Regions from separate parts of the Lacticaseibacillus salsurivasis genome, predicted to be linked through region 2. Evidence: predicted binding sites of a transcription regulator. Region 2 holds the regulator's gene; the other holds the start of a gene.
The links. The regulator HrcA, encoded in region 2, represses chaperone genes, less so after heat shock. The targets are predictions, from matches to a motif close to TTAGCACTCNNNNNNNNNGAGTGCTAA.

Region 1 (15,542 bases), on a different contig from region 2:
GGCCGCACCGCAAGCCTCGCGCCTCAAGCGGAGCCCACCGCCGCCGCACCCCGCGGCCCGTATCAAAAATGCCTCGGTTCATTATGAGCCGAGGCATTTTTAATCCGATTAGGCTTGGGTCGCCGCGGTTTGCGGAATGTCAGCGGTAGAGAGGATGGTTTGGTTCTTGCCGATGACCAGCGGCTGGTCAGGCGTGCCGGCTAGGGTTAGGTTCGGTCCGATGACGACGCCTTTGTCCAAAATCACGTTGCTCAACTTGGAACCATTAGCGATTTTGCCGCCTTGCATGATCACACTGTTGTCCACGGCAGCGCCTTGGTGCACCACCACACTGCGGAAAATGACGCTGTGGTTGATCTGGCCTTCGATGTACGACCCCGTACCGAGCAAACTGTTTTCGACTTTGGCGGTGCGCGCGAAGAAGGTTGGCACCTCGTTTTTGCTCTTGGTCAGCACTGGCACCGCCGAGAACAACAACGCCTGGTAATTCGCCTCATCCAGCATCCCCAGTGAATAGTCGAAATACCGCTGTAGCGAGGTAATGCGGGCCAAATAGCCGGTGTACTCAAAGGCATTGGCGTTGTTGGCGACCACGTAATCTCGCAGCAACGCCGGCAGCGGCCGGAAGGTATCGTTCTCAGCTGCGGCATCCAAAATATCAATCAAATCCGGCGTCGCCAGCAAATAGGTATCCATAAAACTCGGCACCTTGCCATCGGCGTCAGCTGGTTCGCGCCGGGCCTCAGTCGGCACCACCGCGCTGGCCGTGCCTTGCTCCGATAAAGTCAGCGTCCAATCGCTCGGCGCCATTTCCGCTTCGGCCAGCTTCTTATACACGACGGTCACCGGGGCATCACCGGCTTGGTGATAAGCCAGCACCGCGGCCAAATCGACCGACGCCACATTGCGACTGCCAATGATCACGGTGTAAGGCGCCCCACTGCGCCGCAAGAAGGTCGTGTAGTCGTCAAAATAGCGATGCCGCAGCTGCGAGTCGGAATAATCCCGCGTGGCCATGTACGGAAACATGAACACGCCGCCTTGAATCAGGTCCAAATTCCAGGATGAACCGTCCCGGACATGATCTTGTACCGAGCGAGCAGAACGCGGCATAAACAACGCCACACTGTGCACCCCGGCATGTGCCACCGCACTCAGCGGAAAATCCAACAACCGGTAACGCCCAGCAAACGGTAAGGTGCCGACTGGCCGGTAAGCAGTCAGTGGGCGCAAGGCATCATCCTCCTCGTTCAAGTCGATGATGGCTGCCATTTCTCCTTGAGTCATGCTTTCTCCTTTCTGCCGACGACTTCGCCGTAGCCAACTACGGCAATGTTTTCAGCGTCACCAAGCACATCACCGTTATCGCCCACCACGGCATTTTCGCCGATGATGGCATGGTCGATGTGCACATTTTTGCCAATGACAGCATTCGGCATAATCATCGAGTCCACGATTTGAGCGCCTTCACCGACTTTGACATTTTGGCTCAACACGCTGTGGGTCACGGTGCCGGCGATGTACGAGCCATCTGTCACCATCGACTGCGTGACATGCGCCGCCTTGGTCAAAAACATCGGCGGCAGCGCCTCAGCCTGAGAGAAGATCCGCCAATTGCGGTCGGCAATGTGCAGGCTGTTATTCGGCGACAGAAATTCCATGTTGGCTTGCCACAGCGACGCAATCGTCCCGACGTCTTTCCAATAGCCTTGGAAGGCATAGGCGTATGTCGGTTCGTTATGTGCCAGGTAAGCCGGAATTACATCATGGCCAAAGTCTTCCAAGGTGCCATCAGTGGCGTAGCTTTCCGATAGGTACCGACGCAAGGTGGGCCAATCAAAAATGTAAATGCCCATCGAGGCCAGATTCGACTTGGGCGCCTCGGGTTTTTCCTCAAAGGCGATGATGCGGTCAGTGTCGTCGGTGTTCATGATGCCAAACCGCGGTGCCTCGGCCATGGGCACTGGCATCACCGCCACGGTCAAGGCGGCATGTTTAGCCTTGTGGGCGCGCAGCATTTTGGCGTAATCCATTTTGTAGATATGATCACCAGACAACACTAATAGGTACTGCGGATCATAAGCATCGATGTAAGCAATGTTTTGGTATATCGCATGGGCGGTCCCTTCAAAAAACTTCGCCCCTTCGCTGGAAGCGTAGGGCTGCAAAATGGTGACACCGGCGCCGGTTTCGTTCAAACCCCAGGCGCCGCCATTTTGAATGTGGCGATTGAGTTCCAGCGGCTCGTACTGGGTGATGACCCCCACGGTATTAATGCCGGAATTGCTCAAGTTGCTCAACGTAAAATCAATAATGCGATAACGCCCACCGAAAGGTACCGAGGGCTTGGCTGTCGTTTTGGTTAGCTTGCCTAAGCGCGTTCCCTGCCCCCCGGCAAGTATCATCCCCAACATTTCCGTGCTCATTTTGCTCCTCCTCGGCCGCAGTAGCGGCTCCCTCCTAACTTGCCCGTCAATAAAGCGTTCTCAATTTTCTTTGTCAAGCCACCACCCCGTTTTCTCACGGAGAGCGTAGCACGGAATAAGGTAAAAACCTATCAATAAGCCTTGGCGCACAACAAAAAAGCCGTCCCAAAATTGGACGACTGCAACTGGTTTAATTGAGCGAGCCACCATGCACCTCGGTGGCTTCCACTGCCAAGATAAACGCTGCGGCATCGAGTTGGTGAATCTGGTCGATCAACGCGCGGAAGTTGGTTTGCTCCACCACCACCATCAGCATTTCCTGCGGCTGACCGGAAAAACCGCCTAGCACTTGATGAATGGTCAGGCCATAATCGCCCGTCGCGGTCAGCGCCTGCTTCAGGGCGGGTAGCTGACTGCTCATGACATACACGGCTTTTTTACGGTCCAGCCCGGTTTCAACGTAATTCATCACCAGACTGCTCAGGCCCACGGCGAACACGGCCAAGATAAAGGCTTCCAGCCCGGCCACTGGAATGTTGAGCAAGCAGATCACAAAATCAATGGCGAACAACCCGACTGCCGGTTTGACGTTGAAATATTTTTTGAAAATCAGTGGCGGCACCGTGGTCCCGCCGCTGGAAGCGTCGATGCGGTAATTCAGCGCCACCCCGACGGCAAAAATCACACTCCCGACCATCACCGCGAGCAGCCGATCTTCAACAATCATGCGCTGCGGCGTCAGGGCCAAGAGCACCGGTAGCAAGATACTGCCGGCCAGAATGCGGCGAAACGTCCCGCGGCCCAGTAGCCACCAGGCCAGCGCCAGCATTACGGCATTCACTGCCAAAGTCGTGGCGCTTAAAGGAATGCCCACCAGCTCTTGCACAATGATGGCCAGACCAGTCGCGCCCCCAGCCGCCACGCCATGCGGGGCGTAGAACAAATTGATACTGATGGCGATCAGTTCCAGGGCCACCAGCATGATCAGGCCGCGCTTAAGGGTGGGTTTAAGTTTGGGCATGGCGTTCCTCCTTTGGTCAGGTCGTTAACTGTTAGCTTATATAACTACTCTACCAAAGATTATCATTGTCCGCTAGTTAGCCGTTGCAGGCGCGCTTTGAGCAAGCAGATTTGGACTTGCAGCTGATGGCCAATATCCGTTTCCGCCACGGTTCGCCGCCGCGCTTCGGTTTCCACCACCCGCCTGGTCGACACAATGTCGGTCAGATGCGCAATCGCATCTTGGCGCGAAACAAACGGTTGATGCGCCACCAGTTGCATTCCATAGGAATTGTCCAGCAAGGTGTAGCCGCCAATGCCAGTGGTTTTCTGGTAGGGCCTTGAGAAGCCCCCATCGATCACGAGCATCTGGCGATTGGCCATGATGGGCGAATTGCCTTTTTTCACTGGGGTGTGGCCGTTAATGACATGCCCGCGCTCACCGTCCAGCCCAAACGTCCTTAGCAATTTTTGGACAAATGCCTGCTCATGACGCAATCGATAGTAAGGATTGGGATGTTCATTATGCGCCGCTTTATCGTCGATGAAATAGCGTTCAAAGGTGGTCATTTTCTGTTTACCAAACAGCGGTGAGTACGGGCCAGTCCATAAATACCACAGCAAATCGTTGGCTAAACTACCAGGCTCCGGATTTTGGTAGGCTTTAACCAGATTAGTGCCGAGCAGATCAAACAACGCCGCCCCCCGATAGGTCTTGCCGGCCAGGGTTAACCCGACAAACTCACCGGCCTCATCGACTGGCACACAGCCGTGAATCAACAGGTTACCATTAGTTTTGCGGTACATGCTGCCATTTTCGACCAAGAAGTCCATGTGGCGATGCAACTTTTCCGAATGAATGAATGCCTGTACTAGTTGATCAATCACCGACTGTTCCATTGCGGTCAGCCGGTATGGATCCGCCGGGTCGACCAGGTCAAAGCAGCCATTCGTGAGTGCATAGGTCTGGCCGTCAATCGTGATGCTCTGGCGGTCCGAGCTAAGCTTGTCCAGGAGCAAACGGTCCGCCATGCCAAATTCTGGGCGCCGCTTGATCACTGGGCCTTCCAGTTTCAGTTGAATGATCAAAATGGCCTGGTGAATCTGGGTAATGGCACGCCGCTCGCCCTCGCTGAGCGTGGTGCCAGCGGGGACTTTCGGTTGAAACGCAGGATTGTCCCCATCATAGCGCTCCCCCAGCTGGGCGAGGTGGCGCAGGTTGATGCCATAAGTGTCTTCCAAAATATCCAAGTTCGCATAGCGGGCGCAGATTCGCACCAAGTTCGCGATATTCAGCGCCGAACCAGCGGCCCCACCAAGCCATAAAATATCATGATTACCCCACTGGAAATCGACATGCCCGCGGCGCATCAACGCCTCAACCACCCGGTGCGGCGCCGGCCCCCGATCGTAAATATCACCGATAATGTGAATTTGATCCACCGTTAGTTGCTGGATGGTGTGCGCAGTGGCCTCAATCCAGGCCGTCACCTGCCCCAGGCCAATCAGATTTTGAATGATGGCCCAGTAATAGGCCCGCTTATCTGCCGCTTGCGGGTCGTTGAACAAAAGCTCTTCGGTAATATACACGAACTCTGGCGCCAAGGCTTTGCGCACCTTCGAGCGGGTGTACTTCGTCGCAGTGTACGCCAACAGTTGCGCCAGCCGCAGCGCCTGGTCGCGGTACCATTGTTCCAGCTCGGCTGGCGCCAGCGCAGCCTGGGCGCGCGCCACCATTTCGCTGGGATAATAGACCAAAAAGGCAAACTGCTGGCGGGTTTGCTCGGTCATTTGGCCGCCAAAACATTCACTGATTTTCGTTTTGACATTGCCGCTGCCATTGCGCAAGACATGGGAAAACGCATCGTACTCCCCGTGAATGTCACTCATGAACGCTTCGGTGGGCTTCGGCAAATTCAAAATAGCACTTAAGTTGATCAACTCGGTGGTGATAGCTGGCACCGTCTGAAACGGCGCCGTGGGATCCTGGCTCATGCTCTGCCTCCTCTGTCATTTCGACTATGCGTTTGACTGTAGCACAGAACCAGCCGTAATTAAAACGTTGTCATTCGGCTTGAAGACTTCTTAATCGTTGTATTACTTTTTTGAATTATCTGTTGTAATCGGTTTCAATTCGTGATACATTGTGAGCGTGATAGTTGTAGACAACTAAATAACACCACATACAAGGAAGTGCTCATCATGACAAACACCACGCCAGCCAGCGTCGCCATGCTTAAAGTGATTGAAGCTTGGGGCGTTAAACATATTTTCGGTTACCCCGGCGGTTCTTTTAATTCCACGATGTCTGCGTTGGAACAGGAAAAAGAACGCCTTCAATACATCCAGGTCCGCCATGAACAAGTGGGCGCGTTAGCCGCCGCGGCTGACGCCAAGCTGACCGGCAAAATTGCGGTCACCTTCGGCTCCGCCGGCCCTGGTGCCACCAATCTGCTCACTGGGCTGTACGACGCCCGCGAAGACCACGCGCCGGTGCTGGCGCTGATTGGCCAGGTGCCACATGACAAAATGAACTACAACTTCTTCCAGGAATTCGACGAAAACCCGATTTTTGCCGATGTCTCCTGCTACTGCCGCACTGTCATGACGCCAGAAAGCCTGCCTTATGTCGTGGACAAAGCCATTCGTGAAGCCTACAAACACCGCGGCGTGGCGGTCGTCATCATCCCTAACGACTTCGGCTACGTGCAAATCCCTGATGTGCCCTACAAGAGCACCTCACCGACGGATAACAAGCCGCAGCCGGAACCAGCAGCCACCGATGAAGAAGTCGATCAGGTGCTGGCCATGCTCAAAACTGCCAAGCGGCCGGTTATTCACGTCGGCCGTGGCATTAAAAACGGCGGCGATCAGCTGATTGAACTATCTAAGAAGCTGCAAATTCCGCTGATTATGACCGGTTTGACCAAAGGCCTGCTGTCCGAAGATTACGAAGGCAACCTCGGCCCGGTTAACCGCGCTGGCTCCAAAGCTGCTAACGAAATCATGGACATTGCCGACTTAGTAATCGCCTTGGGCACGGACTTCCCATTTGCCAATAATGTCTATACCCGCCATGACTTCAAGTTCATTCAGGTCGATCATGACGAAGCGCAATTTGGCCGCCACCACTACCTCGACCTTGGCGTCTGGGCCAATGCTACTCAGTTTGTGAACAAGATGCTTGAGCGCAGCCAGCCAGAGCCAGCTTCCGCCTTTTTCCAAGCCGCTGTGGCGGACCAAAAGAACTGGCAGGCTTACCTCAAGAAGCTCGCCACGCGCGACACCGATCCGCTTGAATTCGAACCCGTCTACAACGAACTCAATCGCATCGCCAACGACCGCACCGTGGTGTCCTTGGACGTCGGTGACAACACCATCAACTTGCTGCGATACATGAACGTGAAGCCAACCAACAAGTGGGTTGTTTCTGCCTTGTTCGCCTCGATGGGCGCCGGCATCCCTGGCGCCATTGCCGGGGCGCTGAGTTTCCCTGACCGGCAAGTGGTGTCCATTTCTGGGGACGGGGCGTTCTCCATGGTCATGCAAGATCTGATCACCGAAAAGAAATACCACCTGCCAATTTTGAACATCGTTACTTCCAACACCACCTTAGGCTTTATCCGCGACGAGCAAGCTGATATTCCGGGCATGCATGATTACAGCGGCATTGACCTGGAAGACCAAGACTTTGTCAAAATCGCGGAGGGCATGGGCGTCGAAGGCGTCACTGTGACTAAGAGCGACGATTTAAAGGCCGCTTTTGATCAAGCAGCGGCCGTGCTCGCCGCCGGCCGGCCTTTTGTCATCAATGCCAAAATCACCTTGAAGCGTGGATTCCCAGTTGAAGCGCTGAAAGTTGCAATCAAAGATGGCCGCGTGGTCGAAACCGTCGATCCGGCGTTCAACGCCAATGACGTTGAGCACCATGTCGATGACCTCCAAGGCCTGTTCGATTACTACGACGGTGAGGAACTCAAACCGCTGCAGCACTTTCTCGATGAAGCGCAGGTCACCCTCTAGTCGCATTCCTTATCACAGTTACCTTCTACTTTTGCCGAAGCAGAATTCGCGCCGCCTGGCCAAGTGCCAGACGGCGTTTTTTGAATCTAGGCTGCGAACAAAGGCGGGCTTAGCCCGACAGCCAGCCTAGCTCAAGGCCTTGCCGCCTGTTTTTGGCGTCGAGGCCTTGGGCGTAGCTGGATGCTCGGGCGGTGCCTTGGCGAGCGCAACTATTGAGGCTGCAAGCAAAGGCAGGGTTAGCCAGATGGCCAGGATAGTCGCGCTGCGCGAGGCCAACGCCGGAGTGGATTGATCAGTCTGTAGCGCAAAGCGCGTACAGACTGACATGCGGCAGCAGCTACGCCTGGAGCCTCACCGCCCAAAAGCGGCGGCAAGGCTTCAGGCTAGGCTACCCATCCGGCTAAGACCGGCCTCGCTCCGCAGCCTGAATCGCAGCCTGCCTTACAACATTGTTATTTGCCGCTGCCTAATTCTTCCACTAGACTGGAAGTAATTTCAGAAAAGAGGCGCAGGTCAATGACAAAAGGATGGTGGGTCATTTTACTCGCGCTCATCAGCTTCGGGCTGGCGCCGCAAACTGTGCACGCCAGCGTTCAGCGGCAGGTGCCGACGCTGTATTTGCATGGGCATCATGGTGGCCCCAATTCAATGGTGCCGCTGATGACCGCCGCCCAGCGCACGGATCATGCCACCGCGGTCGTGACCGCGACGGTTGACGGTGATGGCCACGTCCATCTCGAAGGCGACTGGCCAGTCGCCACCCATCGGCCGCTGATCAAAATCGTCTTCAAAAATAATCGTACGTTGAATTACCATCGCATTGCCGACTGGCTCCGCAACGTGATTGAAAAGCTGCAAAGCCGTTACCAAATCACCAAGTTTAATATCGTGGCTCACAGCTTGGGCAACGCCGCCGTCCTGTTTTATGAGCTTCGGTATGGTGACGTACCTGGGCTACCGAAGCTGCAGCGCTATGTGGCCATCGCTGCTAACTTCAATGGCGTGCCAGGGGTGCACCACTTACGCCGGCAACATCACCTTGGCCCTGACGGTCGGCCGCCGTGGTTTGCTCCGGATTTTCGCCGGGCCTTACGAATGCGGCGGCATTTTCCAGTCAACCAAGTCGATGTGCTGAACATCTACGGCAACATCGGCGACGGCACCTACTGGGATGGCAAAGTGCTCAATGTCTCCTCCCGTTCGCTGAAGTACTTACTCGGCCGGCGCTTACGCACCTATCGCACGTTGCCGATCTATGGTCCCCAAGCCCAACATAGCCTGCTACGATATAACCTGGAAGTCGCAGGCGCGACAAATCACTTTCTTTGGCCATAACAAAAGCGGCACTCCTCAACTTTTTTGAGGGGTGCCGCTTTGCCTTACGCTGCTTGAATGACAATCTTGTCGTCGACCAGCGTGGCCTTGAGGGCCTTGTCATCTGGATGATCCAGGTAATGGTCGGTAACCTGATCGCGGATATTTTGTTCAATCACCCGCCGCAATGGCCGCGCGCCCATCGCTTCATCATAACCCTGGTTAATCAACCAGTCCTTGGCTTCGGGGGTCACAGTCAAAGTGAGCCCTTTCTTCGCTAGCGTGGTGTCAACATCGCTGAGCATCAAATCCACGATTTTACCCAAGTCATCCTTGGACAGGTGGCTGAACTCGACAATGCCGTTGAACCGGTTGAGAAATTCTGGCCGGAAGTAAGGTGCCAGCCGCTTCATCAAATCCTGATCCGCATCCTTTTGGCCAGTCAAAGCTTCATTGCCAAAACCAGCGTTCGAGGTCGCGATAATCACGGTATTCTTGAAATCGACCACGTTGCCTTGGCCATCGGTCAGACGGCCGTCATCCATCACCTGCAGCAGCAGGGTCAGCACTTGCGGATCCGCCTTTTCGATTTCATCCAGCAACACAATCGCATAAGGGTTGCGCCGCACTTGCTCGGTCAAGGTATTACCGTTATCTTCATAGCCAACATAGCCGGCAGAAGTCCCAATCAGCTTGGAGACCGCCGTCCGGTCGCTATATTCGGACATATCAAGGCGAATAATCGCCTCTTTGCTGCCAAACAGATCCAGCGCCAACTGCTTGGCCAGCTCCGTCTTGCCGACCCCGGTCGGGCCGACAAACAGGAAGCTGCCAATTGGCCGGTTGCCTTCGTCAAAGCCAGCGCGGTTGCGACGAATGGCCCGGGCCACCATATCCACGGCTTCATCTTGGCCAATGACTTTCCCCTTCAGGCGCTTGCCAATGTTCTTCAAGCGTTCAATGTCGCTGGCGCCCATTTGCGCCACAGGAATCCCGGTCAAGCGTTCGACTGCCTGCGCCACATCATCTGGCGTAGCGACGACGGGCTTCTCTTCGCTGGTGTCATTCTTCTTGGTTTCCAAATCAGCAATTTGCTGCTTCAACTTAGCGGCTTGTTCGAAGTCCTCGGCCTTAGCCGCCGCGTCTTTCTGGGCATTCAAGTCCTTGAGCTGCTTCTCCAAAGTGACTTTATCCACCACTGGATGCTTGGCGGCCAGATGTGCCGCGGTCATATCAATCAGGTCAATGGCCTTATCTGGCAACGACCGCTGCGGAATATACTGCATGGAATAGTCCACCGCCGCCTTCAGCACATTATCTGGCAGTTCAACATTGTGGTGCTTTTCGTACAGGCCCTTGACGCCTTGCAAAATCTGGAGCGTGGTTTCCGGGCTCGGTTCATTGATGGTAACATCATTGAACCGGCGCGCCAACGCCGCATCCTTCATGATGGTATTACGATATTCATCTTGCGTGGTGGCCCCGATCACGGTAATTTCACCGCGGGAAAGCGCCGGCTTGATGATATCCGCCAAGCCCTTGCTGCCATCTTCGCCGCCAGTAGTGCCGGCACCGAGAATCTGATGAATTTCGTCAAAGAACAAGATAACATTGCCCTGCTTCTTGACGGCCTTGATCAAATCCTGAATGTTCTGTTCGAAAGAACCGCGATACTGGGTCCCAGCTTCCAGGCTCGACAAGTCGATAGAAACAATCCGCTTGTCACGAATGGCTTCAGGCACGTTGCCTTTCACAATGGCCTGCGCCAAGCCTTCAACGACAGCCGTTTTACCAACACCGGCATCCCCGACCAAAATCGGGTTATTCTTGGTCCGCCGACTCAGAATTTCAGCAGTTTCCTGAATTTCTTTGTCGCGACCAATCACTGGATCCAAGGTGCCAGCCTTAGCTTCCGCCGTTAAGTCACGGCCCAATTTGCCTAAAATATCTTGCTTTTGTGGTTTTTGTGCTTGCTGAGTGACCGGAATATCTTGCCCCTGCCCTGCTTGCGCTTGATACTGTGCGACTTCTTCCGGCGTCAATTCATGGCCATTAACGACATAGCGTGCCCGCCCATCGCCCATCTGGCGCATGACTTGGTTGAAAAAGTCATCCATATCATGATCAAAAAACGAATCTGAAAAATTAGCCATTATTATCCTTCCTCTCTGACGCATCGCCTGAGCCATGCGGACACGTTACTTCATCTCAGTAAACAAGGCGCAAAAACACCGCCAATGCGGCGGTGTTTGCTTCTCTATTCGACCGCACCGTTCGTCCGGCTCTTGTTTACATAATATATAATACCACCGTTTTAGCACTCGTGCAAGAAGAGTGCTAAAATTCTTGATTTCTTTTTCAAGGTTCCCGGCCGTGGGTTTGGCGATGGTGGGCTCCGCTTGGCGGTGGCTGGCTGTGCGGCCGGTCCGAGCCACAAACCGGTCTCGAACCTAAAGTAGAAGCCACCTTCGCTGGGCTCATTGGTGTCTTCAACTTTGCCGCGATTAGCTCTGGGAAGCCCAGCGCCAAACCCGCGCCGGTCTTCCTGTCGCTAATCGATTCACTGCCAGCCCCCACCAAGCTCCGCGCACCCTCACCAAACCCGCTCGATAACAGTCAACGCAATCAAGAAGCGCCATGACCACTATCACCGTATCATCTTGAAGAAATCCTAGTCTATCAAAAGGTTTTATCAAATTGCCTTTCACGTCGGATAAAACTTCAACGGGCTGACTCGGCGTGACCTACTGTTATCTAGCGGGTGCAGGTGGCGGTGGGCGGAGCTTGGGGCGCGTGGCTAGCCGTGAAACGATAACGACTAGTCAAACTGCGGGTTTTGCAGGTTGACCAGTCGTTATCGCGGCAGTTTTGAAGACGCACTGGAGCGTCAGCGACTGCGGCTTCAAAACTAGGTCCGAGACCGGTTTTCGGCTCGGACCGGCCGCACAGCAAGCCGCGCGCCCCAGGCGGAGCCCACCGCCACCGGCACCAGAGGCCGCCAACAAAAAAATCCCCACTCAATTGAGTAGGGATAAGTAGCACTAGCCAAGCAGAACGGCGTCATCGCTGAGTTCGTTGCCGCTTTGAGCCTTGAACAGGTCAAGCAGGTCGGGAATGGTCAGACCGTGCTTCTTTTCAGCCGGCAAATCGACGACGATGCGGCCATGGTCGAGCATGATCAGGCGGGTGCCGTACTTCAAAGCATCCTGCATGTTGTGCGTAATCATCAAGGTGGTGATGTGCTGAGCGGAAACGATTTGCTGCGTCAGGGCCATGACTGTCGCCGACGTCTGCGGGTCCAGCGCCGCTGTGTGTTCATCGAGCAGCAGCAGCTCTGGCAGGTTCAGCGTCGCCATCAGCAAAGTAATGGCTTGGCGCTGCCCGCCTGAGAGCAAGCCGATTTCGGCATCGAGGCGGTCCTCCAGCCCTAAGTTCAGGCTGGCCAGTTTTTCCTTCATCAAGGCCAAATCGTCGTGCTTCACGCCGCGCCGCCAGAAGTTGCGCCAGGTGCCGCGCTTGAGCGCCAGCGCCATGTTTTCCTTCACCGTGAGCAGCGGTGCCGTGCCGGAGCGCGGGTCCTGAAACACGCGTGAAATCAGCTGGGCACGTTTAGCCACGCTTTGATACGTGACGTCTTGGCCGGCAATTTTCACTTGGCCCTGGCTGATCGGCAGCGACCCAGCCACGCTGTTGAGCAAGGTCGACTTGCCGGCCCCGTTGCCGCCAATAATGGTGACGAATTCGCCGGGTTGCAAGGTCAACTCGATGTTCTTCAAGGCGTGATTCTCGTTGGGCGTGCCTTGTTCAAAATACTGATTCAAACGATGGATTTCTAAAGCTGGCTCTGTCATCAGTTATTCATCTCCCGTTTATTGGCGCGCCGCGCGCGGCTTTGTTTGATTTCCTTTTGCGCCAGCGGTAAGGCCAAGAAGACCACCAGCATCAGCGCGTAGAAGAGGCGCAGGTAATTCGGATCCACGCCGAGCTGCAAGACGCCGGCGATAATCAGGCGGTAAATAATGGCGCCGACAATGATCATCACTAGGCGCTTGCCGAAGCTGACATTGCGAATCAGGATTTCGGCAATGATAATCGCTGATAAGGCAATGACCAAGGTGCCAATCCCCATTGAGACATCCGCGAAGCCGTTGGTTTGAGCCATCAAACTCCCAGACAAAGCAATCAAGCCGTTGGACAGCATGTAAACGATGATTTTCATGTTGTCATTGTTGACCCCGTTGGCGGCGGCCATCGCTTGGTTGTCCCCCACGGCGCGAGCCGCCAAGCCCATTTCCGTGTTGAAAAAGAACACCAGCAGGCCGATGACAATGGCTAAAATCACCACCCCGATGACAATCGTGGTGATGGTGCTATCGCCGATGGTGGCCATCGTGAACACCGTTTTGATATCGGAAAGCAGTGACACATTCGCGGCTTTCATGATAAACAAGTTCACCGAGTACAAGCCGGTCATGGTCAAAATCCCGGTTAAAAGATCCGGAATTTTCAGCTTGGTGTGCAGCACGCCGGAGACAAAGCCAGCCGCCGCGCCGCCGCAAAACCCGAGCAGGGTGGCTAAAATCGGGCCGGTGCCCGAGACGAGCTGATGTGCGGTGATGGCAGCCCCTAAGGGAAAGCTGCCTTCAGCGGTCATATCAGCGATGTCGAGAATCCGGAACGTCAGATAAACCCCGATTGCCATGATGGCCCATAAAAAGCCGACTGAGATATTCGATACCAGGATGTCCATATTAACCTCCATTAACTAAGTGCTAAGAATGAGAACTATTTCACGTCTGCGTCGGTCAGGTTGAAGGCCTTCATCATTTTTTCGTTCTTGATGACCATGGTCTTGGCTGGTGCTTCAACTGGCAGATTTTTGACTTTTTTGCCTTTCAAAATCTTGATGGCGAGTTTGGCCGTTTGGCGGCCTAATTCTTTGTAGCTAATCCCGCGGGTAGCGACTCCACCGTCTTGCACCATCGTCGAAGCGGCACAAACGGCTGGGACATGCTTCTTCAGCGAGACCTTGGCGACCGTTGGCATCGCCGCGGCCACCGTGTTATCCGTGACCAAGTACATCGCATCGCACTTGCCGGCTAGCGTTTCGGTGGCAGCCTGCACATCATTCGTCGAGGCGACGGTGGTGGTAGCCACTTTCAGGCCCAATTGCTTGGCAACCTTGGTGGCGGACTTGATTTGCACCACCGAATTTTGTTCGGCGGCGTTATAGAGCAGACCCACGGTTTTGGTCTTAGGGAAGAGCTTGAGTAAGTATTTCATTTGCGCCTTGATGTCCACCATATCGGTGACGCCGGTGGCATTTTGGTCCGGCTGACTGGCGTTGGTGACCAGGCCTGCCGCTTTGGGATCAGTGACGGCGGTGAAGACCATCGGCGTGTCCTTATCAGCCTTAGCCAAGGCCTGTGCGGCGGGCGTAGCGATGGCCAAATTGACATCGTTTTTGTCCTGCTTTAGGCGCTGGCTCATGCTTTGCAAATTGGATTGGTCGCCTTGGGCATTGACGTAATCGATTTTGATTTTATCGCCGGTATAGCCTTCTTTAGCGAGTTCTTGTTCGAAGCCTTTGCGCGCATCATCCAGCGCGGTTTGGTTGATCAATTGCAAGATTCCGACCTTGACGGTTTTGGTCGCCTGCGCATTGGTTTTGCTGGAGCATCCTGCTAAGGTCAGTGCGAGAGCGGCGGCAAGGCCGATCAATGTGTGTTTCATTTTCATGTTGTTTTCCCCCTGGACGTCGACCTTCGGCTGGGACCGCGGCCAGCCCAGAATAGAAAAGGGCCAGCCATTTGAAATCATCCAAGTGACTGGCCCTTTTTTCCCGGGAAAAAGAAAAAGCCACATGGATGATTGCTACGATCCATGTGGCGGTTAATTGCACGTTAAGATGTGCCGGCCATCATGGATACAAACCCTGCGGTTTGCATCCATGATGCAAACCGCTATCCGAAAAAGCCGGCGAAAAATGTGTGATTAAGCTGTGTTGTCATTACTTGGTTCATGTTCAACACGTCCTTTACCCCAAAGATTAACCTTTGGTATGTAGATGAGAATACCGCTCATTCAACTAGGCGTCAAGGACAATTCGCTTATTTCACTGATCACCGGCGGGAAAACCTGGTGCCAAGCCTTATTCGACGGCCTTGGCCGCCTTTTCGACTTGCGCTTGGGTCAGGCCGAACAGCTTCATGCGCTTGGCATCGGTGACCAAAGTGGACTTGGCTGGCGCTTCAATCGCCAAATCAGACACTTTTTTGCCTTTCAAAATCTTCACCGCCAGTTTGGCCGTTTGCTTGCCCAGATCTTCGTAGTTGATGCCAACGGTGGCGACAGCTGCGGGTTTCACCATCGTGGCGTCGGCGGTGATCACCGGCACCTTTTTGGCTTCAGAGACCTTGCCGATGGTTGGCATCGCCGCCGCGGCGGTGTTGTCGGTTGGAATGTAAATCACATCCGCCTGGCTGGCCAAGGTTTCGGCGGCTTGTTGGACATCGTTGGTGGTAGCAGCGGTTTTAACCACGGCTTTCAGCCCCAATTTCGCGATTTCTTGCTTGGCGATTTTGATCTGGACCACCGAATTTTCTTCCGCAGCGTTGTACAACAGGCCAATCGTTTTCGCCTTCGGGAAGAGTTGGTGCGCAAAGTCGATTTGGCCTTTGACATCCACCATGTCGGTGACCCCGGTGGCGTTCTTATCAGGCGCCTTGGTTGAGGAAGTCAAGCCGGCAGATTTTGGATCGGTGATGGCGGTGAACACCA
Region 2 (15,542 bases):
AGGCCGCGGGATTCCTGACGACTGGCAGAAGGCGATGCGAGACAACCCCAATGTGCCAGACTGGTACATTGATTCCTGCCTGAAAATCAAGTACATGTTCCCGAAGGCCCACGCGGCCGCGTATGACCTAATGGGACTGCGCATTGCGTGGTTCAAAGTGTACTTCCCGCTGGTGTACTACGCTTCCTACTTCTCTGTCCGCGCCGAAGATTTCGACTTGGTGGCGATGAGCCATGGTAAAGAAGCCACCAAGGCCGCCATCAAAGCCATCACGGATCAAGGCAACGACGCCTCGGCGAAGGAAAAGAGTCTGCTCACGATTTTGGAACTGGCGAACGAGTGCCTGGAACGCGGGTTCAAAATCAAAATGGTCGACATCAACCATTCCGATGCGCATGACTTCCTGATTGTGGATGATCACACGCTGCTGGCGCCATTCCGCGCCGTGCCAGGCTTGGGCGATAACGTTGCGAAGCAAATCGTCTCGGCCCGGGAAGAAAAGCCATTTCTGTCGAAGGAAGACCTCGCCAACCGCGGCAAGGTTTCCAAGACGTTGATCGATTACATGACTGAAAACCACGTGCTAGATGATTTGCCGGATGAAAACCAGCTGTCCTTGTTCGATAACCTGTTCTAGCCCTTCTATGGCTAGGTGGGGGGCTCCGCTTGGGGCGCGAGGCCTGCGGTGCGGCCGGTTGGAGCCATAAAGCGGTCTCCAACCTAGTTGTGAAGCCGCAGTCGCTTCGCTCCAGTGCGTCTTCACAACTGCCGCGAAAATAAGCCTTTAGCCTGCCAAGTGCGCAGGTTAAAGGCTTATTTTCGTTTCACGGCTGGCCTCGCGCCCCCAGCTCCGCCCACGTGACCGGCAATACAGATGTAGCAGCCACGGAAATGGTGTCACGAAAATTGCTAAACGCTCAAGTATAGTAAGGCAAACAGAGTTATCTGGAACAAATGGCCTATCTAAATCGTTCCTGATGCTCAAGCAAGCTTGAATATACCTTGGGTGATTGATGTGTTATCTAGCGGGTGAGAGTGGAGTGGCGGCGGACGAGGGGCAACTGGGGGCAACGATGAGACATCGTTGAGCGCGATAGCGCGATGCTGGCTCATCGTTGAGGCTGGAGACCGCCCTATGGCTCCAGCCGGCCCCCGCAGTAGCCCCTCGTCCAGAGCCACCCCGCTCACACGCGCGGCCCGTCCCACTAAGCCTCAATAGTAATCGCGTTTGCAAAAAGGCCTATTCTATGGTAAGTTACATCTAGTAGTTAAATCCTTTGAAAAGGAGTGAGCAGAGATGCTCACTCTTTTTCTTGGAAAGTAGGCGTCAGGCTGCCTAAGCCTAGCGCCTTAGGCTAGGTAGTAGCACGCACAAACAACCAAAAGGGGGGAAAGACTTGAGCACGGTTGTCGATACAGTGAAAACGCTCGTTGATCCAATTTTAGAGGCAAACCACTTTGAGCTGAGCGATATCGAGTTCGTCAAGGAAGGCGGCAGCTGGTACTTGCGGGTCTATATTGATAAGCCAGGCGGCATCGCATTGAATGAATGCGTGGCGGTGTCAGAAAGCTTGTCTGAGCAACTTGATGCGATGGACCCTGACCCGATTCCACAAGCCTATTTCTTAGAGGTTTCCTCACCAGGCGCAGAACGCCCGCTCAAATCTGAGCAGGATTTTGAAAATGCCATCGGTGAGTATATTCATATCTCACTGTTTCAAAAGCTCGATGGGAAAAAAGTGTTCGAAGGCACTTTGAAAGCTTTAACCGCCACCGAGCTGACGTTAACGTTGAAGGACAAGGCGCGCCGGTTTGACCAAGTGTTTGACCGCGCCAGCATTGCCAACGCCCGGTTAGCGATTGAATTTTAATCCGGCGGTTTGCCGCCTGGTAAAGGAAGGATCAACATGTCAAAGGAAATGATTGAAGCGCTTGACGCCCTTGAAACTGAAAAAGGAGTCAAAAAGGAAGTTGTGATCGACGCGTTGGAAGACGCCTTGGCCTCAGCTTACAAGCGTAATTACAACCAGGCCCAGAATGTGGATGTTGAGTTTGACGCCAAAAAAGGCGACATTCACGTTTATGCGGTCAAGGAAGTGACTGAAGAAGTCTTCGACTCGCGGCTGGAAGTCAGCCTCAAGGAAGCTTTGAGTATCAACAAGGCTTACGAAGTCGGCGATAACATTAAGTTTGAAGTGACCCCGAAGGATTTTGGTCGGATTGCCGCCCAAACCGCTAAGCAGGTCATTATGCAGCGGGTGCGCGAAGCAGAACGCGGCATTATCTACGACGAATACTCTCAGTATGAAAATGAAATCATGACTGGGGAAGTGGAGCGCCGCGATAACAAGTTCATCTATGTGAACCTTGGCAAAATCGAAGCGGTCCTCGGCCGCCAAGACCAAATGCCGAATGAACAATATGAACCTCATGATCGCATCAAAGTGTTCGTGACGAAGGTGGAAAACACCAGCAAGGGCCCGCAAGTCTTTGTTAGTCGCACCAACCCTGGTTTGGTCAAGCGCTTGTTTGAACAAGAAGTGCCAGAAATCTTTGATGGTACGGTCGAAATCGCTGGGATTGCCCGTGAAGCTGGCGATCGCACCAAAATTGCCGTGCGCTCAACGAACCCATCCGTTGACCCAGTCGGCACCACGGTTGGCCCGCGCGGGGCGCGAGTGCAGGCGGTGGTGAACGAACTGTCTGGTGAAAACATGGATGTCGTTCAATTCGAAGAAGACCCAGTGGATTACATTGCCAACGCCTTGAACCCAGCCCAAGTGATTGCGGTGCAGTTCAACGACGAAGACAACGACCGCTCTTGCACGGTCATTGTGCCTGACCACCAGTTGTCTTTGGCTATTGGTAAAAAGGGTCAAAACGCCCGGCTGGCGGCTAAGCTCACCGGCTACAAGATCGACATCAAGGCCGAATCCGATGTTGAGTTTGTCGATGACGAAGAACTCGAAGAAAACGATGAAGCCCTTGAAGAAGCAACCGTTGACTTGCCTGATGATGATCAAGCAGCGTCTGATTCGGCTGCTGAATAGGAGGCCGTCGCATGAAGAAACGGAAAATCCCGATGCGCAAGGATCTCTTGTCGGGCGAAATGTTTCCGAAGAAATCCCTGGTGCGCATTGTGAAGCAACAAGATAACACTGTTGCCATCGATCCCACTGGTAAAGCAGCCGGTCGCGGCGCCTATGTCGCGCTCGATCCAGCCGCGGTTCAAAAAGCAAAAAAGAAGCAACTGATCGAAAAAGCCTTTAGCATCAAGATTGATCCCAGCTTTTACGATGAGTTGTTCGCCTATGTTGACCATCAAAAGGCTCGTCAAGAGCTTTTCGGCGATCAAGCATGAATAAGCAGCAAGCGTTAAACTTGCTGGGGCTCGCAAAGCGTGCCGGCCGCCTGATCACAGGCGAAGGGTTCGTCCTCGGTGCCATCCGCGACCAAAGCGCCAAACTGGTGCTGGTTGCTAGCGATGCCTCAGCGAATACCCGGAAAAAGTTTTCCGATAAAAGTGACTTCTATGCAGTGCCCATTTCCTTTGCCCTCAGTGCTGAGGAATTGACTGATGCCATTGGCAGTCAGCGGTCGCTGATTGCCGTTCAAGATAACGGCTTTGCCAAGAAGTTACTGAAGCTGCTCACCTAAAAATTAACAGGGAGCGTGAAGAAATGGGCAAACAACGAGTATATGAATTTGCCAAAGCAATCGGGGTACCAAGCAAGACGGTGATTGACACCGCCAAGCAGCAAGGTATCGAATTCAAAAATCACATGTCAACGCTTGACGAAGGTCAGGAAAAGACGCTGCGCAGCGCGCTAAGCAAGACAGGGGCTCCCGCGGCTGCCAAGCCTGCCGCTAAAGCCGCTGCTAAGCCGGCTGCTACAACGAAGCCTGTTGCCAAGCCAGCCGAAGCTAAGTCTGAAGCAAAAGCGACTGCAGCTAAGCCAGAATCAGCTAAGCCTGCTGCAGTCAAGCCTGCCAATGAGGCGAAGCCGGCGGAAGCCAAAAAAGCCGCGCCGGGCACGCACCACATGCCGCAGAAAACGGCCGATGGCAAAACACTGATCAGCAAGTCCGCGATTCGCCGGCCGCATAACACGCAGGCCAACAACCGCAGCAAAGGCCGCTTCGGTCAAGATGACCGGCGCAGCCAAGGTCAAGGTACGCAAGGCAATCGCCCCGCCGGCCGGCAGCAAAATCGGCCGCAAGATCAGCGCAATCCGCGTAGCAATGACCAGCGTAGCGACAATCGCAATGGTCGCCGTGACGATCGCCGCGGAGACAATCGCTTCATAAACCGGACGACCAGCCCAATGCCGCGCGCTGGGCGCGCCACACAGGCGAACGGCAATCCGCGGCCAGTCGCTGGGAATGATGAAAAGTTCATCAAGCAGTTAACGGCTAAGAAGGAACGCGAAAAGGCCCAACAGGCGCAAGCCCGTGAAGCTGAAAAAGTCGCCGAAAAACTGGTGGCTGAACAAAGTCGGCCAGTGGCCCCAACGCCAGTGCCAACGCCGGCCAAGCCGGCAGAAACCCGCCGCAATGAGCGGCCAAGTGCCAACAGTCGGCCTGCTCGGAACAATAGCAACCAAGGCCGCGGCCGGTTCGATAACAACCGAGGCGGTTTTGGCAACAACAACCGGCGCAATAAGCGTAAGAACAAGCGTCAGATTCAAAGTCAGCCGAAGAAAGAAATGCCACAGCGCAAGGAGCGGCCATTGCCAGAAAAACTCGTTTACACTGTTGGGATGAATGCGCAGGATCTGGGCAAGATTTTGCACCGCGAACCCGCAGAAATCATCAAAAAGTTGTTCATGCTCGGCATCATGGTGAACCAGAACCAGAGCTTGGATAAAGATACCATCGAACTGGTCGCCACCGACTATGGCATCGACGCTGAAGAAAAGGTCCAAGAAGACATCACCGACTTGGATAAGATGTTCCAAGAAGAAGTCGACAACAAGGCCACTCAGACGCCGCGGCCACCGGTGGTCACCATCATGGGGCACGTTGACCATGGTAAGACGACCCTGCTGGACAAGTTGCGCCACACGCATGTCACTGCCGGTGAAGCCGGTGGGATCACGCAGCACATCGGGGCTTACCAAGTCCGGCTCAATGATCGTCTGATCACGTTCCTGGATACGCCAGGGCACGCGGCCTTCACCAACATGCGGGCGCGTGGGGCGGATATCACCGATATCATCGTCCTCGTCGTCGCAGCAGATGATGGCGTGATGCCACAGACTATCGAAGCGATTAACCACGCCAAAGCGGCCAATGCGCCGATCATTGTCGCGGTCAACAAAATCGATAAGCCAGGCGCCAACCCGCAGCACGTGACCGAACAGTTGATGAAGTACGAGCTGATTCCAGAAGAATATGGTGGCGACACGATTTTCGTCAACATTTCCGCGAAGTTCGGCAAGAACATCGACGAACTGCTCGAAATGATTCTGCTGGAAGCTGACGTCTTGGAACTCAAGGCCAACAAGGACCAAAAGGCCATTGGGACCGTCATCGAAGCTCGGCTGGATAAAGGTCGTGGCCCTGTTTCCACCGTGCTGGTTCAAGAAGGCACGCTGCGCGTCGGCGACCCTGTCGTTGTCGGGAACACATTCGGCCGCATCCGGACCATGACCAACGATCATGGCCGCCGCGTCAAGGAAGCTTTGCCATCCATGCCAGTGGAAATCACCGGTTTGAATGACGTGCCGCAATCCGCCGATAAGTTTGTCGTCTTTGACGATGAAAAGACCGCCCGGGCCGCCGGCGAAAAGCGGGCGCAACAAGCGCAAGACCGTGAACGCCAGCAGACGCATCACGTCACGCTGGATAACCTGTTTGAAACCATGAAGGAAGGTCAACTCAAGGAAGTTGACGTCATCATCAAGGCGGATGTGCAGGGTTCGGTTGAAGCTTTGGCTGGCAGTCTGCAGAAGATCGAAGTCGAAGGCGTGCGCGTCAACATCATTCACCAAGCTGTTGGGGCCATCAACGAAAGCGATGTGACCCTGGCTTCTGCCTCTAACGCGGTCATCATTGGCTTCAATGTGCGCCCAACGCCGCAAGCGAAGCTGCAAGCCGATGCTGAAGACGTTGACATTCGTTTGCACCGCGTCATTTACAAGGCGATTGAAGAAGTTGAAGCCGCGATGAAGGGCATGCTCGAACCGACCTACGAAGAAAAGGTCACCGGCTCGATCACCGTGCGCGAAACCATTCCAGTTTCCAAGATTGGGACCGTTGTGGGTGGCTTTGTCGACACCGGCTTCATCCGCCGCGACTCCAAGGTCCGCCTGATTCGCGATGGCATCGTGATTTACGAAGGCGAACTGGGCTCACTGCGTCGCTTCAAGGATGACGTGAAGGAAGTCCGTCAAGGCTTCGAACTGGGTCTGACGATTGATGGTTACAATGACATCAAGGTGGATGATCAAATCGAAGCTTACACGATGGAAGAAGTCCCGGTTAAATAGGAATTCAGACCATCAAAGGAGCAGCCTATGAAGCATCGAATTGGCCGCGTCGAAACGCAGATTCAGCGCGAAGTCGATGATATCTTGCTCAAAGATGTCAACGATCCGCGGGTCAAAGGCGTCACCATCACCGGCGTGAAGTTAACCGGCGACCTCCAGCAGGCCACAGTTTACTTCAGTGTTTGGAGCGATGATGAAAAAGCCCTGGCCGACGCGCAAGCCGGCTTGGATAAAGCCAAGGGTTTGATTCGCAGCGAAGTTGGTCAGCGGATTAAGTTGTTCAAGGTGCCAACCTTGACCTTCACGCACGATGCCTCTGTTCAATACGGGGCACATATCGATCAACTCCTCAACGAAGTCAAAAAAGACGGCCTCGAATAGCCGTCCGCACCTCCGTAACTGTTTAGTTACGGAGGTGTTTTTGTTTGATGTTTGTCTGCAGCGGGCCGCGGGGCAGGTCGGGGTGGCGCCGAGGCGCGGTGGTCCGGCTGCGGGGGCCGGCTGGAGCCAAAGAGCGGTCTCCAGCCTCAACGGTGAGCCAGCATCGCGCTACCGCGCTCAACGCTGTCTCATCGTTGCCCCCGGTCAGCACAGGAGCAGCCTGCAAAAAACGCAGTCTCCTCGTGTGCTGACCGTTTCGCGGCTGGACCGCCGTGCCCCTCTGCCATCCCGACCTGCCCCGCTAGAGAAGGCCAAGCGGTTCTTTTATCTCAGAAAGAGGTTTTCGTTGGCTAGCTCTGGACCTGATGTGGCCACTATTTGTGAGTATATTCATTTATTGTCTGGACGCAGGTTGTCGGGCTGATAGCCATTACTGTTATCGAGTGGGATTGGTGGTGGTGGGCGGAGCTTGGCAGGGGTCTGGCAGTGAATCGATTAGCGACAGGAAGACCGGCGCGGGTTTGGCGCTGGGCTTCCCAGAGCTAATCGCGGCAGTTTTGAAGACGCACCGGAGCGCAGCGACTGCGGCTTCAAAACTAGGTCCGAGACCGATCTGTGGCTCGGACCGGCCGCACAGCCAGTACCCCCGCCAAGCGGAGTCTGCCGCCACCAAACCCGCGCCCGCCAAAGATCAACCCGCGAGTTCCGGGTGCATGAGCTGGCAGACAACGGTATAATAGGACGAATAAGGATGGTGGCGCGGTTGAGTTTGATTGAGAAATTATATATGCCTTTCTTTGAGGCCACAGATTGGCATCAGGCTGTGATGACCACGCAAGGCTGGGTCACGATTTTGACTCTGGCCATGCTCGAATGCCTGCTCTCGGTGGATAACGCTGTGGTGCTGGCGGCGCAAACCAAGTCGCTGCCAGATAAAAAAGAGCAGCATCATGCCCTGATTTACGGCATGTGGGGCGCTTATCTCTTCCGCTTCATCGCCATCGGTCTCGGCACCTATCTGCTGCATTTCTGGGGCATTAAGGCGCTGGGCGCGGCGTATCTGCTGTGGATGTCACTGCACTTCTTCTACGAGCAGCGGCACCCTGATAGCGGCCCTAAGCCGACCACCGTCAAAAAAGGCGCCGGTCACTTCTGGCGCACGGTGGCGCAAATCGAGGCGCTGGATATTGTTTTTTCCGTGGATTCGATTTTGGCAGCGCTGGCCATTGATAATAATCCGGTGATTGTGCTGATCGGCGGCTGCTTAGGCATTTTGGCTATGCGGTTTGTCGCGCAAGTCATTACGGACTTCATCACCAAGGTGCCAGAGCTGGAAGTGATGGCGTATGTGCTGATCGGTGTGATTGCCTTGAAGCTGGCGCTGAGCCTACCGCAAATCAATCTTGAAGTGCCGAACTGGGCCTTCAGTATTTTCGTCTTCGGCGCGTTTTTCGTCACCTGGCTGGTGCATCGCCAGCATGTCCGCAACGCAGGAGGGAAAGGATAAGCATGGACGGCATTTTACCGGTCTATAAACCCGCTGGCATGACCTCAGCCGATGTCGTCAGCAAACTGCGCTATTTATTGCGCATGAAAAAAGTCGGGCATTCCGGCACCCTTGATCCAAGCGTGGATGGTGTGCTGCCGATTGCCTTGGGCGCGGCGACGAAAGCCGTCCCGGCGCTGATGAATTTGGGTAAAACCTACACGGGTTCAGCCACGTTCGGCTTAGCGACGGAAACAGAAGACCTCGATGGGGCCGAAGTGGCGCGTCAGCGCTTGGTCGAGCCTTTCACGGACGGGGCCATTGATGCGGCGCTCGCCACGTTGACTGGCGAGATTACCCAAATTCCGCCGATGTATTCAGCGGTCAAGGTCAACGGCCGCCGGCTTTATGATTACGCCCGCAAAGGTGAAACTGTTGAGCGGCCGCGGCGGCAAGCCACGGTCTATCGCTTTGACCGCACGGCGCCGAGTACTTTTGATGCTGCAGCCGGCACTCAGACCTTCAGCTTTGAGGCCCAAGTGTCCAAAGGCACCTACATTCGCACATTGGCGGTGGATGTTGGCGGCCGGCTCGGCGTGCCGGCAGTGATGGCGCAGCTGACTAGGATTCAAAGCGGTGGCTTTACGCTGGCCGATACCTTGGATTTGCGGCCTTTGACCCGCGAAACGGCGCCGGCAGTGGTAGCCGCGCATTTGCAGCCGATTGAATTTGCTTATCCTCATTTGCCTTTGGCCGCGTTGGATGAAACTCAGTGGCAGCGGGTGCAAGATGGCCGTGGGTTGAGTTTGCCGCAAACCGCACCGCAAGTGGGACTGACGTATCAAGGCATCCTCAAAGCCGTTTACGAACAACAAGAAAACGAATATCGCCCGGCGGTCATGTTTTTGGCCAATGCTGGACTGTCAGACATATTAGGTGATTAAAACAATGCAAGTGATTGATATCATGCCGCCGCTGCAGGCGGCGCAGGTGCCAGCCGGCCCCATTGTGCTGGCCCTAGGTTTTTTTGATGGGGTCCACCGCGGCCATCAAGAAGTGATTCGCCAGGCCAAGCAGGCCGCGCAGGCGCGCGATTTGCCCCTGGCAGTGATGACCTTTGACGTCCATCCGGCAGTGATTTACCGCGGCATGGCGGCTAATGACGTGAAATACTTGTCAACGCGGCCACGGAAAATTGAATTGATGGCCGGCCTAGGCGTAGATTTGCTGTATTTTGTCCATTTTACCCCTGAGTTTGCTCGTCAGTCGCCGCAGGCTTTTGTGGACCATTACCTGGTGGGGTTAAAGGCCCAAGTGGTGGTGGCCGGCTTTGATTATACTTATGGCAAGCGCGATATCGCCACCATGACGAATTTGCCCAAGTATGCCAAAGAACGGTTTGAGATTATCGTGGTCCCTCAAGATAGTGACGATGGCCAGAAGATTTCTTCCACTCGCATTCGCCAGGCCTTGGATACCGGCGACATCACCCTAGCCAATCATTTGCTGGGTTATCGCTACCAAACGACTGGCAAGGTCATCCATGGCGAGGCGCGCGGGCGCACGTTGGGTTATCCCACGGCTAACATTGACACCCCGGCCGCCGAGCGCTTGCCAGGCATTGGCATTTACGTGGTGCGGCTACAGGTGAAGGGGCAGTGGTACGGCGGCATGGCATCAGTCGGGCGTAATGTCACGTTTGGCGCCGATCGGCCCATCACGCTGGAAATCAACTTGTTTGATTTCAACCAAGATATTTACGGTGAGCCGGTGGTGGTCGAATGGTGGCGCTACTTGCGCGGTGAAGTGAAGTTTGATGGCGCGCAAGGGTTGATTGATCAGCTGGCCCAAGACGAACAGCACGCGCGCAGCACGCTGAAGGAGCAGGCATAATGGCAGGCGCTTATATCCATATTCCTTTTTGTTCGCATATTTGTTACTACTGCGACTTCAATAAGGTCTTCATTGAAGGCCAGCCGGTCGATGACTATGTCGACATGCTGATTCGGGAAATGAATCTGGTGATGGCCAGTCACCGCGATGAACGCATTGAAACCGTCTATGTCGGCGGTGGGACCCCGACGACACTGACGCCAGCGCAATTGGAGCGGTTAATTACCGGGATTCGCGAGGCGCTACACTTTGACGATGGCGAGTTTACCTTTGAGGCCAATCCCAATGACTTATTGACGACGGAAAAGTTGCAGGTGCTGCACGACAATGGCGTCAATCGGCTATCGATTGGGGTGCAATCCTTCAATGATGACATTCTTAAGCGCATTGGCCGCACTCACCGCGCTGCGGATGTCTACCAGGCCATTGCCAACGCCCACAAAGTTGGCTTTGAAAATCTCTCCATCGATCTGATTTTCCGCCTGCCGCAGCAAACCCGCGAAGACTTTCTCGCGAGTTTGCATCAGGCTCTAGATTTGGAGCTGCCGCATTACTCGACGTACTCGCTCATTTTGGAGCGCAAAACGATTTTCTACAACTTGATGCGCAAAGGACGACTGCAGCTGCCTAACCAAGATACTGAAGCAGATATGTATCAAGATGCCATTGATTTGATGGCCACGCACGGCTTGGCCCAATATGAGATTTCGAACTTTGCCAAACCAGGCTACCAGTGTCAGCATAATCTGCTGTACTGGCGCAATGACCATTACTTCGGGTTCGGAGCAGGCGCGTTCGGCTATGTGGGCCGCGATCGGTACCACAACTTTGGTCCCATTCAGCAATATCTGGCGCCGCTGCATGACCACAAGGTGCCGGTGATTGAACATCACTTGGTCCCACTGGAAGAGCAAGTTGAGGAAGAAATGTTCCTCGGCCTCCGCACCCGCGAAGGCGTGTCGCGCCAGCGCTTTGCCGACCGCTACCATATGAGCGTGGAGGCGGTGTATGGCGAGCTATTGGATCAGCTGGTTGCTCAGCAGCTCCTAGAAGTGGATGACCAGCGCATTCGGCTCACTAACAAGGGCCAGTTTTTAGGCAATGAAGTCTTTCAGCAGTTTCTGCTGGATGATCAGTTGGTATGATGAATCGGCCTCCGTCTTGGGGCCGATTTTTGGCTTAACGGCAAGGAATTAGCAGGCAGAGGTTGACTTTGCTAAGCGTGGTTGCTATATTATGTAGTGTACTTAGCACTCAAACAGTATCAGTGCTAAAAGAGGTGGGATTATGTTGACGAAACGCCAACTGCTCGTCTTGAAGGAGATCATTCGGTCATTCACTGAAAGTGGCCAACCGGTCGGCTCCAAGACGCTGATGGCTGAACTGCCGATTCACGTCAGTTCAGCGACAATACGAAATGATATGGCGGCACTCGAAGAGCAAGGCCTGATCAAAAAAACGCATAGCAGCTCTGGCCGGGTCCCATCGACCAAGGGTTATCGCTTCTACTTGGATAACCTAGTTGAACCGACGGCGGTTTCGGCCAATGAGATTGCGGCGATTCAACAAGGTTTCGGCGGTCATTTTTACAAAATCGACGAAATCGTGGCGCAAAGTGCGCGGATTTTGTCTAACTTGACTAGCTACACGGCGATCACCCTTGGGCCTGAGGTCACCAACCTCAAGTTAACCGGGTTTCGGATGGTGCCATTGGGCAATCATCAGGTGATGGCGATTCTGGTCACTTCCAACGGCAGTGTTGAAAGCCAGTTGTTCACCTTGCCGCCGGAAGTTGATTCCGATGGTGTCGAGAAGGCCATTCGTATCATCAATGACGAATTGGTCGGCTTGAGTCTCGGTGAAGTGGCCCAGAAGCTGCAAACTGAGGTGCCCGCGGTACTGTTCAAGTACATGACCTCGCCTGATGGCTTCCTGGATATCTTCGGGAACGTCCTCAAAAAAGCCGCGGCTGAACGCTTTTACGTCGGCGGCCGGTTGAATTTGATGGATTACCTAGGCGATAACGACGTGGATCAGCTCAAGCACCTGCTGGCCATGATGGATTCCGAGCAGGGCAACGTCAATGCCTTGCTGGGGCCGCTCCATGACTCGCACATCAAGGTCAAGCTGGGTTCAGAGCTGACGCCAGATGTGCTGGCAAACTTAAGCCTGCTGACGGCGAACTACTCTGTCGGCGAGCATGGGACCGGGATGATTGCCTTGATTGGCCCGACCCAAATGCCATATTCTAAGATGATCGGACTACTGGATGCCTTCCGTGAGGAGCTGGCAAAACGCTTGACCGATTATTACTCGCATTTTGATCAGTAAAACGGTAAGGGAGGCACGACATGACTGAGAAGAAGAAGGCCGAGCAGCCAAAAGCTGAGCCGGCCAAACAGCCATCGTTGAAAGAAGAAATCGCCGCGGAAATGACCGCCGATTTGGATGCTGAAATCAAAGACGAAAAAGTCGATGTGAAGGCACTGCAAAAAGAGCGCGATGAGCTCGAAGACAAATACCTGCGGGCCGCGGCAGAAATCAACAACATGAACAAGCGCTTCAACAAAGAGCGCGAGGCCGCCGCTAAGTATGACGGGCAAAAGCTCGCCAAGGCGGTGCTGCCGGTGCTGGATAATCTGGAGCGCGCCTTAACGGCCGACGTGAAAGAGGACAGCGCGGTGTCTTTGAAGCAAGGGGTCGAAATGGTTTACAATCATCTTGAGGCGGCGCTGAAAGAAAATGGCGTCACCGAAATCGACACCAAGGGCCATTTTGACCCGACCTTGCATCAAGCGGTGCAAACTGTGCCGGCGGATGATGACCATCCCAAAGACACTGTGGTGCAGGTCCTGCAGCGTGGTTACATGCTGAAGGATCGCGTGCTGCGGCCAGCGATGGTTGTTGTCGCAAATTAGTCAACTCAATTTTTAAAAACTGAATTAAGAAGGGGATTTAACTATGAGTAAAGTTATCGGCATTGACTTAGGGACCACCAACTCTGCGGTTGCGGTGCTTGAAGGCGGCCAACCAAAGATTATCACCAACCCAGAAGGCAACCGCACCACGCCATCTGTTGTCGCGTTTAAAGACGGCGAAATCCAAGTCGGTGAAGTCGCTAAGCGTCAAGCCATCACCAACCCAGATACCATTACCTCCATCAAGCGTCACATGGGGGAAGCCGGCTACAAAGTGAAGGTCGGCGATAAGGAATACACCCCGCAAGAAATCTCTGCGATGATCTTGCAATACATGAAGAAGTTCTCTGAAGACTACCTGGGCGAAGAAGTGACAGATGCGGTCATCACGGTGCCTGCTTACTTTAACGATTCACAGCGGCAGGCGACCAAGGATGCTGGTAAGATTGCCGGCCTGAACGTTTCCCGGATTGTTAACGAACCAACCGCCTCTGCTTTGGCCTATGGTTTGGACAAAGGCGACAAGGATGAAAAAGTCCTGGTTTACGACCTTGGTGGTGGGACGTTTGATGTCTCCATCCTTCAGTTAGGCGACGGCGTGTTCGAAGTGCTGTCCACGAACGGCGATACGCACCTGGGCGGTGATGATTTTGATAACAAGATCATCGACTGGTTGGTTGCTGAATTCAAGAAGGACAACAACATCGACCTGAGCCAAGACAAGATGGCCATGCAGCGCCTGAAGGATGCCGCTGAAAAGGCGAAGAAGGACCTGTCTGGCGTTTCCCAGACTCAGATTTCCTTGCCATTTATCTCCGCCGGTGCCAATGGCCCACTGCACTTGGAACGCACGTTGACCCGGGCTCAGTTCGACAACATGACCTCTGACTTGGTTGACAAGACTCGCATCCCAGTGGAAAACGCCATGAAGGATGCTGGCCTGACCAACGCTGATATCGATAAGGTCATCTTGAACGGTGGCTCCACTCGGATTCCAGCCGTCCAAGAAGCGGTCAAGAGCTGGACCGGTAAGGAACCTGACCACAGCATCAACCCTGACGAAGCCGTTGCGCTTGGCGCGGCGGTGCAAGGTGGGGTCATTTCCGGGGATGTGAAGGACGTCGTTTTGCTTGACGTTACGCCACTGTCCTTAGGGATTGAAACCATGGGCGGCGTGTTCACCAAGCTGATCGACCGCAACACCACCATTCCTACTTCGAAGAGCCAAGTCTTCTCTACGGCCGCTGATAACCAGCCTGCCGTTGACATCCACGTCCTGCAAGGCGAACGCCCAATGGCAGCGGACAACAAGACCCTAGGCCGCTTCCAGTTGACCGACATTCCGGCCGCTCCACGTGGCGTTCCACAAATCGAAGTTAAGTTCGATATTGACAAGAACGGCATTGTGCAGGTTTCCGCGAAGGATCTTGGCACTGGCAAGTCTCAGAACATCACGATCAAGAGTTCATCAGGGTTGTCCGATGATGAAATCGATCGCATGATGAAAGAAGCCAAGGAAAACGAAGAAGCCGACAAGAAGCGCAAGGAAGAAGTCGACTTGAAGAACGATGTTGACCAACTGATTTTCCAGACTGATAAGACCCTGAAGGATCTCAAGGGTAAGGTTTCTGACGACGAAATCAAGCAGGCCCAGGATGCTGAAGATGCCTTGAAGAAGGCGCAACAAGAAAACAACATCGAAGACATGAAGACCAAGCGCGATGACCTCAACAAGATCGTGCAAGATCTGACAGTCAAGCTTTACGAACAGGCCCAAAAGGAACAACAAGCCAAGGGTCAAGCTGAAGGCGGCACTGACAACAACACGAACGCCCAAGGCAAGGATTCCGGCGACGATGGCCAAACGTTTGACGGCGAATACAAAGACGTCAACAACGACAAGAAGTAATCAGCTTGCCTCACGTTAAAAAGCCAAGGCCACGCGGCTTTGGCTTTTTGATTGGATCGACGAGGTATGTTATCCTGAATAAGCTTTTTGGGGCACGCAGCTCCAAATCGAGGAGGCAATAATGGCAGATCAAAAAGATTACTATGAAACACTTGGCGTCAGTCGTGATGCTAGTGATGATGAAATCAAAAAGGCCTTTCGGCGCCTGTCGAAACAATACCACCCCGATATTAACCATGAACCCGGGGCGGAGCAGAAGTTTAAAGACATCAATGAGGCGTATCAAGTCTTATCCGACCCGCAAAAACGCGCCGCTTATGATCAATACGGCTCGGCTGATGGCCCGCAAGGCTTCGGCGGCCAGGGCGGTTATAGTCAAGGCTTCTCCAACTTTGGCGGCGGTCAAAGTTTTGGCGGCTTCGACGATATCTTCAGTCAATTCTTTGGCGGCGGTGGTCAAGGCG

Region 1: a site for HrcA is predicted at 11,077-11,103, ahead of AAA927_RS06735 (ATP-dependent Clp protease ATP-binding subunit). Genes of this name have one in related genera too.

Annotation. Positions count from the first base shown of each region.
Region 1 covers NZ_BTTP01000007.1:19,531-35,072, reverse strand. Annotated here, with positions in the region: gene glgD (glucose-1-phosphate adenylyltransferase subunit GlgD) at 109-1,287, opposite strand; gene AAA927_RS06760 (glucose-1-phosphate adenylyltransferase) at 1,284-2,426, opposite strand; gene AAA927_RS06755 (YitT family protein) at 2,617-3,447, opposite strand; gene AAA927_RS06750 (fructose-1,6-bisphosphatase) at 3,510-5,420, opposite strand; gene spxB (pyruvate oxidase) at 5,628-7,448, shown strand; gene AAA927_RS06740 (alpha/beta hydrolase) at 7,965-8,783, shown strand; gene AAA927_RS06735 (ATP-dependent Clp protease ATP-binding subunit) at 8,828-10,915, opposite strand; gene AAA927_RS06730 (ABC transporter ATP-binding protein) at 11,804-12,613, opposite strand; gene AAA927_RS06725 (ABC transporter permease) at 12,613-13,512, opposite strand; gene AAA927_RS06720 (ABC transporter substrate binding protein) at 13,548-14,501, opposite strand; gene AAA927_RS06715 (ABC transporter substrate binding protein) at 14,914-15,542, opposite strand, start outside.
Region 2 covers NZ_BTTP01000008.1:40,527-56,068, forward strand. Annotated here, with positions in the region: gene AAA927_RS07255 (PolC-type DNA polymerase III) at 1-637, shown strand, start outside; gene rimP (ribosome maturation factor RimP) at 1,398-1,871, shown strand; gene nusA (transcription termination factor NusA) at 1,908-3,050, shown strand; gene rnpM (RNase P modulator RnpM) at 3,062-3,361, shown strand; gene AAA927_RS07275 (YlxQ-related RNA-binding protein) at 3,358-3,657, shown strand; gene infB (translation initiation factor IF-2) at 3,681-6,491, shown strand; gene rbfA (30S ribosome-binding factor RbfA) at 6,519-6,872, shown strand; gene AAA927_RS07290 (TerC family protein) at 7,624-8,379, shown strand; gene truB (tRNA pseudouridine(55) synthase TruB) at 8,382-9,302, shown strand; gene ribF (riboflavin biosynthesis protein RibF) at 9,307-10,251, shown strand; gene hemW (radical SAM family heme chaperone HemW) at 10,251-11,396, shown strand; gene hrcA (heat-inducible transcriptional repressor HrcA) at 11,539-12,582, shown strand; gene grpE (nucleotide exchange factor GrpE) at 12,603-13,169, shown strand; gene dnaK (molecular chaperone DnaK) at 13,213-15,078, shown strand; gene dnaJ (molecular chaperone DnaJ) at 15,200-15,542, shown strand, end outside.